4 regions of the Paenarthrobacter sp. GQ52 genome follow, and region 2 is predicted to be linked to each of the others. Evidence: riboswitches for the same ligand, from Rfam matches in the RefSeq annotation. Region 2 holds a riboswitch; each other region holds the start of a gene.
What was found. A riboswitch is a leader RNA that binds a small molecule or an ion and turns the genes downstream of it on or off. The one in region 2 is predicted to bind thiamine pyrophosphate.

Region 1: linked by a shared signal. The riboswitch ahead of thiO (glycine oxidase ThiO) and the one ahead of thiC (phosphomethylpyrimidine synthase ThiC) in region 2 are both predicted to bind thiamine pyrophosphate.
Region 3: linked by a shared signal. The riboswitch ahead of AC6CH8_RS17640 (ECF transporter S component) and the one ahead of thiC (phosphomethylpyrimidine synthase ThiC) in region 2 are both predicted to bind thiamine pyrophosphate.
Region 4: linked by a shared signal. The riboswitch ahead of thiD (bifunctional hydroxymethylpyrimidine kinase/phosphomethylpyrimidine kinase) and the one ahead of thiC (phosphomethylpyrimidine synthase ThiC) in region 2 are both predicted to bind thiamine pyrophosphate.

What each region holds. Positions count from the first base shown of each region.
Region 1 is NZ_JCAXEJ010000003.1:302,700-307,180, reverse strand. It holds gene AC6CH8_RS06880 (RNB domain-containing ribonuclease) at 1-1,305, opposite strand, end outside; gene AC6CH8_RS06875 (ferritin-like fold-containing protein) at 1,347-2,015, shown strand; gene thiE (thiamine phosphate synthase) at 2,046-2,717, opposite strand; TPP riboswitch at 2,745-2,863, shown strand; gene thiO (glycine oxidase ThiO) at 2,856-4,124, shown strand; gene thiS (sulfur carrier protein ThiS) at 4,121-4,357, shown strand; gene AC6CH8_RS06855 (thiazole synthase) at 4,360-4,481, shown strand, end outside.
Region 2 is NZ_JCAXEJ010000014.1:61,875-66,355, forward strand. It holds gene AC6CH8_RS16660 (hypothetical protein) at 24-476, opposite strand; gene AC6CH8_RS16665 (VOC family protein) at 563-1,435, opposite strand; gene AC6CH8_RS16670 (amidohydrolase family protein) at 1,514-2,596, opposite strand; TPP riboswitch at 2,679-2,786, shown strand; gene thiC (phosphomethylpyrimidine synthase ThiC) at 2,782-4,481, shown strand, end outside.
Region 3 is NZ_JCAXEJ010000016.1:40,299-44,779, forward strand. It holds gene AC6CH8_RS17625 (GNAT family N-acetyltransferase) at 1-232, shown strand, start outside; gene AC6CH8_RS17630 (energy-coupling factor transporter transmembrane component T family protein) at 229-1,023, opposite strand; gene AC6CH8_RS17635 (ABC transporter ATP-binding protein) at 1,020-2,612, opposite strand; gene AC6CH8_RS17640 (ECF transporter S component) at 2,612-3,232, opposite strand; TPP riboswitch at 3,308-3,444, opposite strand; gene AC6CH8_RS17645 (NUDIX hydrolase) at 3,800-4,481, shown strand, end outside.
Region 4 is NZ_JCAXEJ010000009.1:62,498-66,978, reverse strand. It holds gene rpmA (50S ribosomal protein L27) at 1-186, opposite strand, end outside; gene rplU (50S ribosomal protein L21) at 249-557, opposite strand; gene thiD (bifunctional hydroxymethylpyrimidine kinase/phosphomethylpyrimidine kinase) at 933-2,483, opposite strand; TPP riboswitch at 2,474-2,572, opposite strand; gene AC6CH8_RS13560 (Rne/Rng family ribonuclease) at 2,739-4,481, opposite strand, start outside.

The DNA of each region.
Region 1 (4,481 bases), on a different contig from region 2:
GGCTCCGTTGGAGGGTTTGGACCCGGAAATGACAACAGCCTCGAATTCCTGGCCGATGTGGTTGGCAACGAGCGCCGCTTCTACTGTGTCCAATGCCGCCCGTTCGAGGCGTCCGGCCAACTGATCCGAGGATGCCATGATCTCGGGTAACGACGGGAGGGCTTCACGCGCCCATGCCGGAATGTCCTGGTTATTGCTGAGGGCTTCGCAGATCACCAGGACAAAGCGATCAATGAGGCGCCGCAAGGGTGCTGTGGTGTGGGCATAGGGAGCCCCGATAGCTGCTTGGATCACATTGGCCGGAACATCACCGTCAAAGGGCGTGTAGCCTGCACCGCGGAACAACGTTCCGGCCGAATGCAGGATCGCAAGCTGTTTGGGATCGGATGCATCCAGGGTCCGCAGGTATTCGCCGTAGCTGACCTCTCCGTCCCAGGGTTTGCCGAGGGCAGTGGTCTGCCGCTTGAAATGGAGCAGTGACCGATCATCAGGTGCGGGCATGGTGCGCAGGATGCCCACTTTTCCATCGAGCATCATCTGCGCGGCGGCCATGCCGGTCATGAGGGAGATCTGCGCGTTCCAATCCTCAACCGGCAGGGACGGTGCTGCCGCGATTCTGTACCCGCCGCCGTCAGTCGCCTGGACTATCTCCTGTTCCGGCATGTTGAGGCTTGCGCCGCCGCGTTGACGTTCCAGTTCAACGCGCTTCAGGCCCACTTCTTTGAGTAGCTGGAGAACCGGCGGGGCAGTACCGTCGTCGATCTGCTGTTGTGTGCCCTTGTAGCTCAGCTTTGCCCTGCTGCGCACAGTCGCACGGGCAACGGTGACGGCCAAAATTTCAGCTTTCCCGTCCAGGTCGAAATCCCAAACGAACGCGCTGCAATCCTGGTCGGCCAGCAGGCTTCCCGCGTTCTCACTGATGACCTCCGGATGCAGCGGGATCCGCCCGTCAGGGGCGTAGAACGTCTGCCCGCGTTGACGCGTTTCGGTATCCAGCGCGCCGCCGGGAGCCACGAAGGAAGGCACATCGGCGATGGCATAGAGGACCTTGTACCCATCACCGGCCCTTTCAATGAACAGAGCCTGGTCCAGGTCGGTGGACGTCGCGGGGTCGATGGTCACAAAAGGGATATCCCGCAGGTCCTGGGCCGGCAGCTCAAGGGCCTCCACCGCTTCCCGTGCCTCCTCCACAGCTTCTGCCGGGTATTCGCCGGGGAGTTCCAGCTCCGTCCTTAGGGCGGCGAGGGCCGAGGCGAGCTGGTCCGACGAGTCGTCGACGTTGGGCGCAATCCGATGATGTGACACGAAAATCAGGTTAGCCCGAAATGGGCCGATAGTCTTGGATCATGGGCACTTCCCCGGACGCCGCAGCCTATGCCGGGCAACTCTCAGCGGAGTTGCTTGGAGCCATGGCGTATGGCGAACTGTCCGCCTTCGGGCGGCTCTCCCTGGATTCCCGCTATGCACCCACGCTTCACGACAGGTCAGTGCTCGCGAAGATCGCAGTGGGGGCCTACGGAAACTTCGCCCTCCTCAACGACCGCCTGTCGGAGATGGGTCTGGATCCCGAACGTGCCATGCTGCCGTTTCAGCGCTCCTTCGATCACTTCCACGAGCGCACCAAGCCGGGGGACTGGTTCGAATCCGTGATGAAGGCCTATGTCATCGATACTGTGTCATCGGATTTCTATAGGGCTGTCTCGATGTTCCTCGACCCGACAACGCAGCATTTCGTTGAGCGCGTTGCTTCACCCGATCAGGCCACGGAAGTCCTTCGCGTCCTGCTCAGGCGGGCCTTGGCAGATGACCCGCGCCTCGCTTCGCGATTGGCGCTGTGGGGCCGCCGCTTGGTGGGGGAAGCGCTGACGCAGGCGCAACGCGTGGGCATGGAACACCCCCTGCTGGGGCCGATGCTGAAAAGCGGCGGGGACACGCGTGCCGCGGCGAAAAGGCTGACGACGGAGCTCGCCGAAAAGCACGCCCGCCGGATGACTGGCCTCGGCCTGACCGCCTAGCCCGCGGATCGCGCGGAACCTCCGGCTTCCCTAGACGGAATCCAAGGCTTCCAGCAGCGACTTGGCCGCCGCCGTCGGGTCCGGTGCCGCTGTGATGGCGCGGACCACCACGATCCGGCCGGCGCCCGCTTTCACAACCTGTTCAACGTTGCTGAGATCGATGCCACCAATGGCGAACCAAGGGAGGGTCACACCGTCGCCCGAGCGCTTGACCGCTTCTGCGGCATATGTGACCAGGTCCAAACCGACAGCAGCGCGACCGGGTTTGGTGGGTGTTGCCCAGACCGGACCCACGCAGAAATAGTCCAGTCCCAGGGGCCCTTGGGAGGTGGCCACAGCGGCATCGATTTGTTCGGTTGTGTGGGTGGAGAGGCCTATGCCGGTGGCGTTCGGCAGGAGGGTCCGGGCTGCAGTCAGGGGCAGGTCCTTTTGCCCGATGTGGAAGACGGGAGCCCCGGAAATGCTGGCAACATCGGCCCGGTCGTTGACCGCCCAAAGCCGTCCGTGCCGTTGTGCGACGCTCCGCAGGACGGTCAACATCTCCAGTTCCTCGGCAGCTTCCAGCGTCTTGTCGCGGAGTTGGATGATGTCCACACCGCCTTCGAAAGCGGCGTCCACAAAGTCCTCAAAATCGCCCTGCTCCTTACGGGCATCGGTGCACAGGTAAAGGCGGGCGGAGGCAAGAGCGTCAGGCTGAGTCATGGGAACCAGAGTAGTTCCTCTAAACTGGGCTCGTACTGCGGGAGCCGCGACATTCGTCATATGACTGTCCGGCTGAGAGGGCTTCAGCGCCGACCGCTTGACCTGATCCGGCTAGTACCGGCGTAGGGAAGGAAACGAATGGCAGATTCCCGCCATACCCGCCTCCAGGCAGACGTTGCCGTCATTGGTGGCGGCGTCATCGGCCTCGGCATCGCTCACGAAGCCCGGCGATTGGGCCGTTCAGTTGCGCTGATCGACCCCGCTCCCGCTTCCGGCGCGTCCTTCGCAGCGGCAGGCATGCTTGCACCCGTCAGCGAACTCCATTACCAGGAAGAAGACCTTCTTGAGTTAATGCTTGAGTCTTCCCAGCTCTGGCCCTCCTTCGTGGACGGCCTGCATAAAGGCGCGGAGGACAACGGATATCGCACGACGCCGACCCTCGCCGTGGGTGCCGACGCAGCCGACCGCCGGGCGCTCGCAGACTTAAGGTCGGTCCAGCTTGCGGCTGGCCTGGAAGTCGAACCTATCGCTCTGCGGGACGCGAGGCAGCGTGAGCCGCTCCTCAGCCCGCAGATCTCCTGTGCTTTCGATATACCTGCCGACCACCAAGTCGATCCAAGGAAACTCGCGGCATGCCTCCTGGCAGGACTGGCAGCCCATTCGCCCAATGACAGTTCCTGGGTGTCGGGAGCCGATGACGGATTCGCCATTGCTTCCAGGGCGCGCGGTTTGCTGTGGGAAGGCGGGCGTGTCACAGGCGTGGCACTGGACTCAGGAGTCACCGTTCACGCCGGAGAAACGGTGGTGGCCAACGGGCTCGGGGCGTCCCAACTCTCCGGTCTCCCTGAGGGCCTCACGCTTCCCGTAAGGCCGGTCTACGGGGACATCCTCCGGCTTCGCGTCCCCGATCACTTGCGGCCCTTGGTCACATCAACGATTCGCGGGATGGTTCGCGGGGTACCGGTTTACATCGTGCCCCGGGACGACGGAACTGTGGTGATTGGAGCCACGCAACGCGAAGACGGGTTGTCAGCCTCTTCCAACGCGGTCTCGGCGGGTGGCGTTTACCAATTGCTGAGGGACGCCCAAGTATTGGTCCCCGCAGTGGCTGAACTGGAACTCCTTGAAGCAACCGCCCGCGCCCGGCCCGGAACTCCGGACAACGCTCCACTGCTCGGACGGGTCGGTGTTTCCAACGGTGACATCGACGGCCTGGTGGTTGCCACAGGATTCTTCCGCCACGGAGTCCTCCTGACTCCGGTGGCCGCCAAGATCGTGGGGGAACTCCTCAAAGGCTCCACGGACTCCCGGTGGGCCCCCTTCCTGCCCCATCGTTTCGCGGGCAACGCCCCTGTTGCCCGAGCACTTACACCAGCAGCCCGAACCACCACCAAGGAAACAGCATGAACATCAAAGTGAACGGAACCGACCACGCAGTCTCTGACGACGCATCCGTCAGTACCCTCGTCACCGCCGTCACCGGTCGCGCCTTGGACCCTCGCGGACAAGCGGCCGACGGCGGCAAGCTGGGAGTCGCTGTCGCACGCAATTCCGAGGTCGTGCCGCGCAGCCAATGGGCCGTGACAGCGCTCTCCGACGGAGACGAACTTGAACTCGTAACAGCAGTCCAGGGAGGCTAATCATGACAACAGCAAACGTTGACGTTCGCACCGACGCACTGGTGATCGACGGCGTCGAATTCGGTTCCCGCCTCATCATGGGTACCGGAGGCGCGCCGAGCCTCGATGGCTTGGGAGCAGCGCT
Region 2 (4,481 bases):
GCCGCATGGTCCGCGTCAATGCATCATTCAGACCAGACGAAGAGTCCGGAGCGTTCCGCCTTTTCGACATCCGTGGCGAGGGCGGCCAACTGCTGGACATACTGGCGCGATCGGGCTGCATCAAACGGCATATCGTCCTGCGCGGCCCAGGCAGCAGCCACGTCATCGAGGACGTTCGCGTCGCCTTCGCTTTCATAGGTGAGCAGTTCGGCCAACGCCCTCACCATGGCTTCAGGAACCCCAAGAAGGGCATCACTGGTGACATCAACCAGGGCAAGCTCATAGTCAGCTCCGGCGGCGTGGACAGCTTGTCCTGCGAGGTCGCCCAACTGCTCCACCTCGAAGTCGGTGATTCCCTCGATCCTCACGGCGGGGCCGGTTACATCGGCACCCTTTTCAAGGGCAGCTGCCCGCTTGAGTGCTTCATCGTGGGTGGCTACAAAAATTTCGGCAAAGCCCATGGAGAGTACTCTCATTCCTTCGTGCTGACGGGGCGGCGGCACGAATCCGAATGGCTCCGTGCCGTCACTGCCCAGCCTAGTGCAGGAGAAGCGGCAAGCTGCTAGCGGACGGCAACCCGCAGCTTGTTCCGCCAAGGGTCCTTAAACTGAAGCTCGGCCCCGGTGTGCTGATGCTGCACTCCTGCAACCTTCAGTCGATCCGCCAACGCTGCGACGTCGTCACTTCCGGGCACTTCGATCAGAACCTCCCCGAGTCCGAGAGTGTCCTTTCGGGGGCCGGCTCCGCGGCTGTTCCAGACGTTCATGGCCATGTGATGGTGGTAGCCGCCGGCGGAAACGAACAACGCCTGGCCATGCCAGCCTGCGGTCCGCTCGAAGCCGAGGGTCTCCACATAGAACTTTTGCGCAGTTTCGACGTCACCCACCTGCAAGTGCACGTGCCCGATCCCGGCAGCGGCCTCGCGTTGACCCGTCACTGCAGCTTCACTCAGGTGCTGCTGGAGGAAGCGCTGCGGAGGCAAGGCCACATTGTCCATCACAACATTGCTGCCGTCCCACTGCCAGAGCTCACGCGGCTTGTCGTAGTAAAGCTCAATTCCGTTGCCTTCGGGGTCAGTGAAGTAGAACGCTTCGCTCACCAGGTGGTCGGCGCTGCCTGCGAAAGCACGAGGTTCGTACTCCGCTGCCGTAGCAATAGTCGCGGCCAGCGACGGCTGATCCTGGAACAGGATTGCTGTGTGGAACAGACCGGCCTCTCCCCGCCCGGGAATCTGCAGTCCCGCAGCGGGGGCAAGGTGGACAATGGGCTTAGCTACGCGTCCGAGGTACAGGCCACCATCCTGCTCAGCCACGACTTCCAGGCCAAGTGCTCGCTGATAGTAGTCGCTCATGACCTTCATGTCGCCCACCTTGAGCATGACGGTGCCCATGGTGAGTTCGGCAGGCAGAAGATCCTGGCTGAATGATGAGGTCATGTGAAGCTCCCGGTTCTGAGGTGGCCGCGCATCGGCACCTTCTTACCTATCTAAATTACTTGAAGCTTCAATTTATTCCTAACGAACGACATTACCCCTGAGCACGACGTGTTTGAGCGCCGCGATGGTACCCGGATGACGGCGTGGATCGTCACTGCAAAGCACGACGTCGGCACTTGCGCCTTCGCTGATGCCCTCGACTCCCAGCCACTCACGGGCGCCCCAGGCGGCGGCGTGCAGGACCGCCGCCGGCGGAAGGCCGGCGTCGTGCAGTTCCATCATTTCGTCCGCAATCCTGCCGTGTTTGATCACGCTACCGGCGTCGGTACCGGCATAGACGGAAACCCCCGCTTCGAAGGCCTCCAGCACACGCTCGCGACGACGCTCCCAGAGACGCATCATGTGGTCCGCGTACTCCGGAAACTTCGGCGCTGCCTGGGCTGCGATATCCGGGAAGGTAGCGATGTTGACCAGGGTGGGGACGATGGGCACTGACTGTTCCACCAAACGGGGAAGGTGCCGCGAAAGGAGTCCGGTGGCGTGCTCTATGCAGTCGATATTGGCGTCGAGCATGTCATCGATGGTGTCCTCACCGAAACAATGCGCGGTGACCCTTGCTCCCTCATCGTGGGCCGCGGAAATGGCTTCCTTGACGGTCTTCGCGGGGAACGAGGCAGCGAGGTCTCCAACGCCGCGATCGATCCAGTCGCCCACAAGTTTCACCCAGCCATCTCCGTCACGGGCTTCCTTTCGGACCGTTTCCACTAGTTCCCGCGGCTCAATTTCATGACCCAAACCGCGAAGATAACGCCGGCTCCGGGCGATATGCCGACCCGACCTGATCAGTCGCGGCAGGTCCGTTCGTTGCTGCACCCAGCGGGTGTCGGCGGGCGATCCGCAATCGCGGATCAGCAGCGTTCCGGCGTTGAGGTCTGCTTGGGCCTGGGCGAGCGTTGCCTGTTCATCCACCGCTCCTCCAAGGCCGAGTCCGATGTGACAGTGGGCATCAACCAAACCTGGCAGGACCCAGCCATCCAATATCCTGTCCGGCGTCGCACCGGGACGCTCAAACGTCAGTATGCCGTCTACGGACCACAGCCCATGGCGCTCTTCGTCTGCCGATACGAGCGCAGGTCCGCTGAATTCGATGATGTTGGCCATGGCAAAAGCGTAGCGGGGCGGCGTGCTGGAGCCTGGTGCCTGCATGTGACTGGGAGCCCGCCGGGAGCTGTGGTAGCTTCGTCTACGACCACACGGGGGCCCCTGCAGGGGCTGAGATCGGACTGACGCAGTCTGCGACCGTTGAACCTGTCCGGGTAATGCCGGCGAAGGAAGTGAGTATTCCCTTGAGCACCACAGAAACACAGCACAGCCCTGCCCAAAACCAGACGAATACTGTCCAAAATACGGCGGAAACTGTAACGCAATCCCTGAAGTCCCATTCGTTGGCTTGGCTGGAAGACCCAGGTAACGGCATACGGGTCCCCGTCACGGAGATCGCCTTGGAGCCTTCTCCCAATGGGCAAGCAAACAAACCTCTGCAGGTATACCGAACAGCGGGCCCCGGAAGCGATCCCGTGGTGGGCCTGGAGCCTTTCCGTGCACCATGGATCGAATCCCGCGGAGACACGGAGGCTTATTCGGGGCGGGAAAGGAACCTGCTCGACGACGGTAAGTCCGCGGTTCGGCGTGGAGCCGCGTCAGCGGAGTGGAAGGGTGCGCAACCGGTGCCGCGCCGCGCCGTCGCGGGTAAGACCGTCACGCAAATGCACTACGCGAAACAAGGCGTCGTGACTCCGGAGATGCAGTTCGTTGCGTTGCGGGAGAACTGTGACGTTGAGCTGGTCCGCAGCGAAGTCGCCGCGGGAAGGGCAATTATTCCGAACAACATCAACCACCCTGAATCCGAGCCGATGATCATTGGCAAGGCATTCTTGGTCAAGATCAACGCCAACATCGGCAACTCGGCAGTCACCAGCTCCATTGCAGAGGAAGTGGACAAACTGCAGTGGGCAGCCCAGTGGGGCGCTGACACGGTGATGGACCTCTCCACCGGAGATGACATCCACACCACTCGCGAGTGGATCATCCGCAACTCGCCCGTTCCGATCGGAACAGTGCCTATTTACCAGGCACTTGAGAAGGTAAACGGGGAGGCCAACCAGCTGACGTGGGAGATCTTCCGCGATACCGTGATCGAGCAATGCGAGCAGGGTGTGGACTATATGACCATCCACGCTGGCGTTCTGCTGAGGTACGTGCCCTTGACCGCCAACCGCGTCACGGGCATCGTTTCCCGCGGCGGATCGATTATGGCCGGATGGTGCCTGGCACACCACCAGGAGAACTTCCTCTACACGCACTTTGACGAGTTGTGCGAAATCTTCGCCAAATACGATGTCGCATTCTCCCTGGGTGACGGTCTCCGCCCGGGTTCCATCGCCGACGCCAACGACGCCGCGCAGTTCGCCGAGCTTGATACGCTCGCGGAGCTGACGCAGCGGGCGTGGGATTTCGACGTCCAGGTCATGGTGGAGGGACCCGGGCACATTCCCTTCCATCTGGTGCGGGAAAATGTGGAGCGTCAGCAGGAACTCTGCAAGGGTGCGCCGTTCTACACGTTGGGGCCGCTGGTTACCGATATCGCCCCCGGCTATGACCACATCACTTCAGCAATCGGCGCCACGGAAATTGCCCGCTACGGCACCGCGATGCTCTGCTACGTGACCCCCAAGGAGCACCTGGGGCTTCCCAACAAGGACGACGTCAAGACCGGTGTCATCACGTATAAGATCGCGGCTCACGCAGCGGACCTCGCCAAGGGACATCCGGGGGCCCATGAGCGTGATGATGCTCTTTCCAAGGCACGGTTCGAGTTCCGCTGGAGGGACCAGTTCGCTTTGTCCCTTGACCCGGTCACGGCAGAATCCTTCCACGACGAGACCCTGCCCGCCGAGCCGGCGAAGACCGCGCATTTCTGCTCCATGTGCGGCCCCAAGTTCTGTTCGATGCGCATCAGCCAGGACATCCGTGACGAGTATGGTTC
Region 3 (4,481 bases), on a different contig from region 2:
TCCGCATTTCACCCCGCGGCTGGGCACGTCCTTGATCAAGTACATGTTCTCCCTGCCGGGCAAGGACCGGATTGTGGTGGAGCCGGACTCCCGCAATGCCAAGGCCCTTCGTCGTCTGGAAGCGACGTGCTTCGAGCTGGGACCCATCATTCAGTTGGCGGAGAAGGAGGCCCAGCTAGGGTTCCTGACACGGGCGGGCTTTGATGAGATCCAGGAGCAGCGGGCCCGCTAGCGCCAGACGAAACTCCAGGTTCCCGCACCCACAGCCGCCAGCACTGCACCGGCTGCGATGACCAACCCGCCAAGGACCACCCACGCGTCCAGCAGTGAGTACGTGGATTCGCGTGCCCACGTCCGTGGCCCGCCGCCGAAGCCGCGCGCTTCCATGGTCACTGCCAGTCGGGATGCCCGCCGAACCGCCTGAACCAACAGACCGAAACTCTGGCCGAGCGTGGCCTTCAACCGCTGGAAGGGGCTGCCTTGGGAACCCACTCCGCGGGCGCGGCGGGCCATTCCTATGGTTTGCCATTCCTCCGCCATGAGCCCTACAAGCCTCATCGAAGCTAACGATCCGAGGACAAAGCGGTGCGGCAGCTTGGCCTTCTGCGCCAGCGCATCGGCCAGGTCGGTGGGGTCGGTGCAGGTCATCAGCAGGATCGCCGGCAACGCGATCGCCAAACCGCGCAGCATGAAACCGAGCCCCAGCTCCAGGGAACCTTCGCTGATGGACCAGAGTCCGACGTCGAGCAGTACAGCGCCGTTGTCCGCCGCCACTATTGCAGTGCTCCAGCCGCCGATCGCTGCCGCAATGATCAGGGGCCAGGCCCGCAGCCACAAAAGCCTGATGGTGAGGCCGGCAAGCGGGAAGAGAGCCAGTTCCGCAAGGAGCGCCGTCGACGCAGAGACCCAGTCGATCGACAAGGCCAGCACCAGGGAAATCAGGAAGACCGACACGAACTTCGCCAAAGGGTTGGCACGAGTCAGCAGGGCGTGGTTGCCGCGGATGTTCAGTGCATCCCTCACGCTGCACCCGCTTCCTGATGCGTTGCTCTGCCTTGCGGTATCGGACCGAGCCGTAGTTCGGTTCCGCCGAGTACAGCACTGAATTCCTGATCGTGGGTTACGGAGACCACCGCGGTTCCGGCGTCCAGCAACTCGGAAAGGAACGACGCCAGCTCGGCCCAGGTATTCGCGTCCTGGCCAAACGTTGGCTCGTCCAGAACAAGGACTTTGGGGTGCGCGGCCAGCACCGTGGCCACCGAGAGCCGGCGCTTTTCCCCGCCGGATAACGTATACGGATTGGCGTCGACGAGATGGGTGAGCCGCAACCGTTCCAGCAACTCGTCCACGCGCTCCTCGCCGTGGCCCAGATGCTTCGGACCAAACATCAACTCATCCAGGACCTTGCCCGTGACGAACTGATGTTCCGGCTCCTGGAACACCGTCCCGATGCGGGAAATCAGCTGGTCTGCTTTCCACTTGAACGGATCAATGCCCGCCCCCTCGGAAAGTTCGACGGCGGCACTCACTTTGCCGTCCACGGGCGCCAAAAGGCCTGCCAACGTGAGCGCAAACGTGGACTTCCCGGCACCATTGGGACCCGTAATGGTCAGGGCTTGGCCTGCCCGGACCTGCGCACTGATGTCCGTTTGCACCGGAACAGGCGGGATGGTTTTGAAACCCTTGCGCCGTGGCTTTAGTCGGGAAACAGCAAGGTCCTGGGCTGCGAGGAGAAGCTGCGCGGCGTCTGGTTCTTTACGGCGGGTGCGGGTTGCCGGAACGTACCCCGGCACCCAGACGCCAGCCGACATCAGCAGGGTGCGGGCCTCGGAAAGGACCTGGTCGGGAGGGCCGTCCAAGAGGACGCCGCCGGCAGCATTCCCGGTCCCTGCGTCCGTGCTGGATCCTGCGGCCGACCCTGGCTGCAAGACCACAATCCTGTCCACCAGGTCTTTCCACACGGACACACGGTGTTCCACCACAACCAGCGTGGCGCCGGTCTTGTCCAGGCATCGCCCAACAGCATCACGGACCTCCAGCACCCCTGCAGGATCCAAGTTGGCCGTTGGTTCGTCCAACAGGATCAGCCCGGGCCGCATCGCCAAAATGCCCGCAAGCGCAAGGCGCTGCTTCTGACCGCCTGAGAGCGCCGCCGTCGGGTGATCCAACGCCAGACCTCCGCCGGCAGCGGTACGCAACCCGACGTCGTCGAGCGCTTCATGGACACGGGACCAAATCTCGTCCCGCGGCACGGCAAGGTTCTCTGCACCGAAGGCAACGTCGTCGCCAACCCTCGACAAAACCACCTGCGTCTCGGGGTCCTGCTGCATCAGTCCCGCGCGTCCACGCTGCTCGCGGGGCGCCACGCCGTCGATCAGCAGGGAGCCGGTCTCATCCGAGTCATCTTCCTCATCCCCCAGCACCCCGGCGAGGGCATGAAGGAGCGTGGATTTGCCGGCACCCGAAGGTCCGAGCAGCAGTACGCGCTCCCCGGGTTCGATCCGAAGGTCGAGGCCCTGAATGGCAGCTTGGGCACGGCCGGCATGCCGCCAACCCCAGCCCTCGGCTGAGATGGCGGCAGGCCTCACCGTGCCGCTTTGCGTGGCCGACATCAGCTGAAGACGGGCTCCGAAGCGGCCTTGCGCGAGGCGAAGGAACTCAGCACGCCGGTCTTGGCCAGGCCGCGTGTCGCCACCCAGGAGAGTGCGCCCGCGATGATTGCGCCGGAAATTGTGGTGAAGGTGATGTAGGCCAGCTTGTCGACGGCTTCATAGGCGATGTTCCAACCCCACGGGAGGAAGGAGTCGTTCAGGCCGCAGAAGAGGCCCGCGCCCGCACCGGCGAGGAGGGCAGTGGGCAGGTTGAACTTCTTGTACCGGACGGCGGCAAAGATGAGTTCCGCGCCCAGGCCCTGCAGAACGCCGGAGATGAGCACGGTGGTGCCGTACTGCGAACCCAGGATGAGCTCACCGGTGGCGGCAACAGTCTCACAGAACAGGGCTGCACCCGGCTTGCGGATAATGAGCATGCCCAGGACCGCGGGGATCATCCAGCCGCCGGCAATCAGGCCGGTGAGAGGCGGATACGTCGCGTTCATGGGGATGGATACCAGTGCGGCGCCTTGGGACCATGCCCAGAAGATCACGCCTCCCGCGATGGCGATCAAGGCCGCCACAACGATGTCTACAACACGCCAGTTATAACTGGTCTTCTTCACGTTTACCGTGGTCATTTTCTGCCTCCTGAGGTTACAGGAGGGGAAAGTGCTCCCCGGAATCCGGCTGGCCTGCGCCGCCCGGATCCGGACACTCTGAGAAGCTCGACTCCCTTGCGCCGGTACTAACCGGATCAGGTTCGAGGGTCTGCGGCTGTCCGCACTCTCAGCGCCCTCGCGTCTCCTGCATCTCTGCAGAGTCCGACGGCGGCGCTCCCCTGTCGTTATCAAATCTGCCCTGATGGGCTGGTTCAGTTTACACCTGAGTCTGTGGCGGGTGTTGGTCTGTTGCCGGCAGGCGGTCACAATCGGCAGTGGTGGTGCGTTGCGAGGCCCGCTCTGCACGCTTACCCCACACCATTCCCTGCACACCAGGCCTCACAACGAGACGGGGGCGCGTTGCGAGGCCCACTCAGCACCCTTATCCCACACCATTCCCTGCACACCAGGCCCCACAACGAGACGGGGGCGCGTTGCGAGGCCCGCTCTGCACCCATCCCCCACGCCATTCCCTGCACACCAGGCCTCACAACGAGACCTGAGAGAATGAACCAGCAGAATCCACCGCGGCAAAGGGGCACCTTCATGACTGACCTTCCCCAGCAAGACCTCCCCCTTCCCACAGAAGTGCCCCAGCCGCGCCTGGCCGCGAGCGTCATCCTCCTCCGTGACGCCCCGGGCGGACTCGAAGCCTTTGTCCAGCACAGGGTGAGCACCATGGACTTCGCCGCCGGCATGGTGGTCTTCCCCGGTGGGCGGGTGGATGCCGCGGACGAGTCCGGCTGGGACTACCCCTCGGACCTGCTTCAACGCCACGCGGCGGACTGGCAGCAGAGCTCCATCTGCAGTGGCGCGGGCGAAGCCACCAAGAACGCCGGAACGGTGCTTTCCGCCGCAATCCGTGAAGTCAAGGAGGAAGCCGGGCTCAGCATCGATGCCTCTGACCTCCGCCCGTGGGCCAACTGGATCACACCGACAGACATGCCCAAGCGATTCGACACCTACTTTTTTGTTGCCAAGCCCTCCCCGGGGGCCGAACCCCGGCACCAGACCACGGAGGCCTGGCAATCGCTGTGGATGCCGGTAGCGGACATTCTTGCGGCGGAGGCCGCGGGCACCCTGAAGCTGATGCCGCCCACGTACTACCTGCTCAAAGAAATCGCCGGGTTCGCCACAGTGGATGTTCTTTGGTCGGCCGAACACGATGTTGTTCCGGTTCTGGCACCTGTCGGCTCCATGGCTGCGTTCCTCAAGGAGCGGGAAAACC
Region 4 (4,481 bases), on a different contig from region 2:
CAGTGCGAACAGGGTGTCGTCGCCACCGCGACCGACGCCTGCACCGGGGTGGAAGTGGGTTCCACGCTGGCGAACGATGATCTCGCCAGCGGAAACTACCTGACCACCGAAACGCTTGACGCCCAGGTACTGAGCGTTGGAGTCACGACCGTTGCGAGTGGAACTCGCGCCTTTTTTGTGTGCCATGTGAAATGCCTGCCTCTAAATTTCTGGGGAAACTGAAAAACCTGAACAGCGGGTAACGAAAGTTACGCGATGCTGGTGATCTTGATCTTGGTCAGTTCCTGACGGTGACCCTGACGCTTCCGGTAGCCGGTCTTGTTCTTGAACTTCTGGATGACGATCTTCGGACCACGGAGGTCCTCGAGGATCTCAGCCGTGACCTTGACGTTGGCCAGTTCCGCAGCTGCGGAGGTGACCTTCTCGCCGTCAACCAGGAGCAATGCGGGCAGCTCAAGCGTGCTACCGGCTCCACCGGGGACGCGGTTCAGCGTTACGTAGTCTCCAACGGAAACTTTTTCTTGGCGGCCGCCTGCGCGGACAATCGCGTACACCACTTGGGTACTCACTTCTCTCGACGTTTATTACAAAATTTGCGTGCGGAACCTTGAACCGGAATCAGCCCTGGTTCGCGCTGTGCCTCAACGCCGTGGACTTCTGAATCGAAGTCCGCGAGTCATCCCATGAACAATTCCAAGGGGCATAACCCAAGTGTTGGCGTAAGCACCGAAGATCAAGATTACGCTAGTTTGACCTTCAGCTGCAAATGAGGCCGGGTCCGGAGGCTACCTCGTGACTTGCATCACCAGTTGTAACGGACTCTCCCGGCACCGTGCCCATACAGCCTACAGGGTTTGAGCGAGATTAACGCGATCCGGCCAGCGACGCGCGGACGTGTCGCCGCAATTGGCCTCAAGTGCGTGCCCGGAAAGCTACTGAGCGCGCGTGAACGAAGCCTGGGCAAACAGCCTGGGAGCATCGAAAAACGCCGTCTCGTAGCGGCAGGACTGAGTGAAAGCATCCATCATCGCAGTCCGCTCCGTGCCGGAAGCCGCGACGGCCGCGGCAGCAGTGAAGTTGATCGCTTTCCGCGTTGCCGCCGCGAAATCCTCGTCGGCATAGGTCTTCAACCAGTCCGCATATGCGTGGTCCGCCGGCGCGCCGGCGTCTACGTATGCCGTATGAAGCTGCTGACCCACCTCCGCGTACAACCAATAACAGGGCAGGATCGCCGCCAGCACCACGGCGTAGCTGCCGGCGGCGGATGTTGCCAGTAAATGGTCCACGTAGGACTTGGTAACCGGTCCGGTTGCCGTGGAGGCTTCGCGCGTGCTCAACCAGTTCCTGTGCAACTCCGATTCAACCTCCAGGCACTGCTGTGATGCCTTTGCCCAGAACAGTTGTTCTTCCTCCGTGGGCGCCAAGGCGCCCGCACGTGCCAGGACCCTCGAATACCCATTGAGATAGATGGCGTCCTGGGCAAGGTAGTAATTGAAGTCACGTTCCGGCAGCTCGCCGGATTGAAGTCCTTGAATAAACGGGAGCCCGTAAATCGCTTCGAGTTCGGGGACGGCTTCGTTCCACATCGCCGCAGCGAAAGCGCCCGGCGTGGATGCCTGCTGGAAGTGGTGGAAGTGGTTCACGGGCCCGTTGCCTTGACCCACGTGCAGGCTGTCAGAGGCCTGCAATGCCCCTAGCAACCACGGCTTGACTTCCCGCAATGAAACTTCCCAGTCACCGGTTCGTGCCTGGACTGTGGCCAAGGCGGAAGACAGAGAGCACCCGGTACCGTGGCTATTCCGCGTTGCAACCCGGGGACCTGCCACTGCGACCACGTCCTGAGACAGCAGCCCGCTCGTGTTCACCAGCGCATCCGGGCACTCCGGCCCTGGCAGGTGGCCACCCTTGACCAGGACCGTGTTTCCGTACTCCGCTGCCAGCCGTTTGCCCTGGTCCAGCGCCGAAGCCCAGTCAGTTGCCTCGGGCTCCCCCAGCAACATGGCCAGTTCAGGAAGGTTCGGCGTAATGAGGTGGGCCAAAGGCAGCAGCGAACGCAATGCCTTCTCAGCAGACTCCCGCAGCAGCCGGTCACCACTGGTGGCCACCATCACCGGATCAAGGACCACGACGGCGGGACTCACCTCTTCGAGCCAGCCCCGGACCTCGTTGATGACGGCTGCGTCGCCGAGCATTCCGATCTTGACGGCGTCAATGGTGATGTCGGCACTAATGGCTTCCAGTTGCTGACGCAGGAAGTGCGCGGGAGGGACGTGGACGGCACTGACCTCCCTGGTGTTTTGCGCGGTGAGGGCCGTGATGGCAGCCATGCCATACCCGCCAAAAGCGGCGATGCTCTTCAGGTCCGCCTGGATTCCGGCACCACCTGAAGGGTCCGAGCCGGCAATGCTCAGAATGCGCGGGGTTGGACGGCCCGAAGCCGGAGCGTCGAGGGGGTACACCGATGAATGTGATGATGCAGTCATGAGGACATCCCTTCGCCGGTGCTAACCGGACAGGTTCAACGGGTTTGGATCTCAGCCTGGCCCAACGCCCGGCACCCCGTGTCAGTCCCCAAGCGTAGCCGGGAAGCAACGCGCCGCGGGAACCGGGCCACACCGACGCCCGGATGTGACTCTGAACGTAGCCTGTGCTTGGCTTGCCGAGCGGACGCAAAAGGACCCCGCACTACCCGCCGTTTGGCAGATAGCGCAGGGCCCTCTTCAACTTATTCGCCGCGATTAGAGCTCGGAAGCAGGAACTCCAACGCCGAGGATGATGGGCTCATCTTTTGGTGCCTTCTTGGCCGGTTCCACAGGCGCCTTGGCCTCGTGGGCCGAACCCCGGGTGGCCGACGCTGTCGCCTCATGGTGTTCAACGCTGGTTTCATTGGCCGCGCCCTGGGCCCTGCTGGCACTCCGGTTACGGCGACCACGACGACCACGCGAGGCTGAAGCAGCCTCGGGGTCTTCCTCAGCAGTCCTTGCCGGAGAAGCAGCCTTCGGGGCTGCAACCGGAGCGGCTTCCTGCTCGGGTGCCGGAGCCGCACCGAGGTGCGAAAACGCTTCGGCCAGCAGATCCAGGCTCATGGCAGGCTTGGCTGCCTGCGGTTCCTCGTGGTGCTCAACGAACGGCAAGGCAACTTCTTCCCCGCCGAAGCGCAGCACGGGAGTAGATCTTGCTTCCTGGACTGCTGCTTCCCTGCTTGCAGCATCGCGGGCTGAAGTCCCTGCTTCGCCGCTGCCTGCTTCACTACTGGCGGCGGTGCCGGCTGTAGGGCTTGCGTCCGGCTCGTGCCGGCCTGCCGCCCGCGCTTCCTCCTCTGCACGGTGAACTTCGTCGTCGTGCAGGTGTGCGGCGTGCGCTGCAGCGGCAATCGTCGCCAGGGCGGCCCTGGTTGCCTCGGCTTTGGCTATCCGGGCAGGATCCTGCGGTTCAGCCGTGGTGGATGCTGCGGCCGGGGCGGACGTGGTGGTGTGGACCTGCGCGGGAGCTTCGGCAACAGCCGGTCCCCCGCCCTTGCCGCGGCGGCGTTTGCGTTCGGTCCGCGCAGCAGGCTGCTGCGCTTCCGTATGCGGGCGGTGATGTTCAGCAGCCACCACGTTGGCGCGTCGGTGCTCAACGGGCTCGTCGTGCGTGACGACACCTCGGCCAGCGCAGTGCTCGCACTGCTCACCGAAGACCTCAAGGAGGCCGGTACCCATGCGCTTGCGCGTCATCTGGACCAGGCCCAGCGACGTTACTTCGGCCACCTGGTGCTTGGTGCGGTCCCGGCCGAGGCACTCCACCATGCGGCGGAGGACGAGGTCGCGGTTGGATTCAAGGACCATGTCAATGAAGTCAATGACGATAATGCCGCCGATATCGCGCAGACGAAGCTGGCGAACAACTTCTTCGGCCGCTTCCAGGTTGTTCTTGGTGACGGTTTCTTCAAGGTTTCCGCCACTGCCGGTGAACTTGCCGGTGTTGACGTCCACCACAGTCATGGCCTCGGTGCGGTCGATGACCAACGAACCGCCGGACGGCAGGAAGACCTTCCGCTCCAGGGCCTTGTGGATCTGCTCATCAATGCGCCAGGCGGCGAAGATGTCCTGATCCTTGGTCCACTTTTCGAGGCGGCCCACCAGATCAGGGGCAACGTATGTCACGTAAGCCTCGATGGTGTCCCAGGCGTCGTCGCCGGAGACGATCAGTTTGGAGAAGTCCTCGTTGAAGACGTCACGGACCACCTTGATGGTGAGGTCAGGTTCGCCGTAGAGCAGTTCCGGAGCCAGGACCTTGGTGGACGAGGCCTGTCCTTCGATGCCTTCCCACTGCGCACGCAGACGGTTGATGTCGTGGGTGAGCTCTTCCTCCGAAGCGCCCTCGGCTGCTGTGCGAACAATGACACCGGCGTTCTCCGGCAGGCGGTCCTTCAGGATGCGCTTGAGGCGGTTGCGCTCGACGTCGGGCAGCTTGCGTGAGATGCCGGTCATGGAACCACC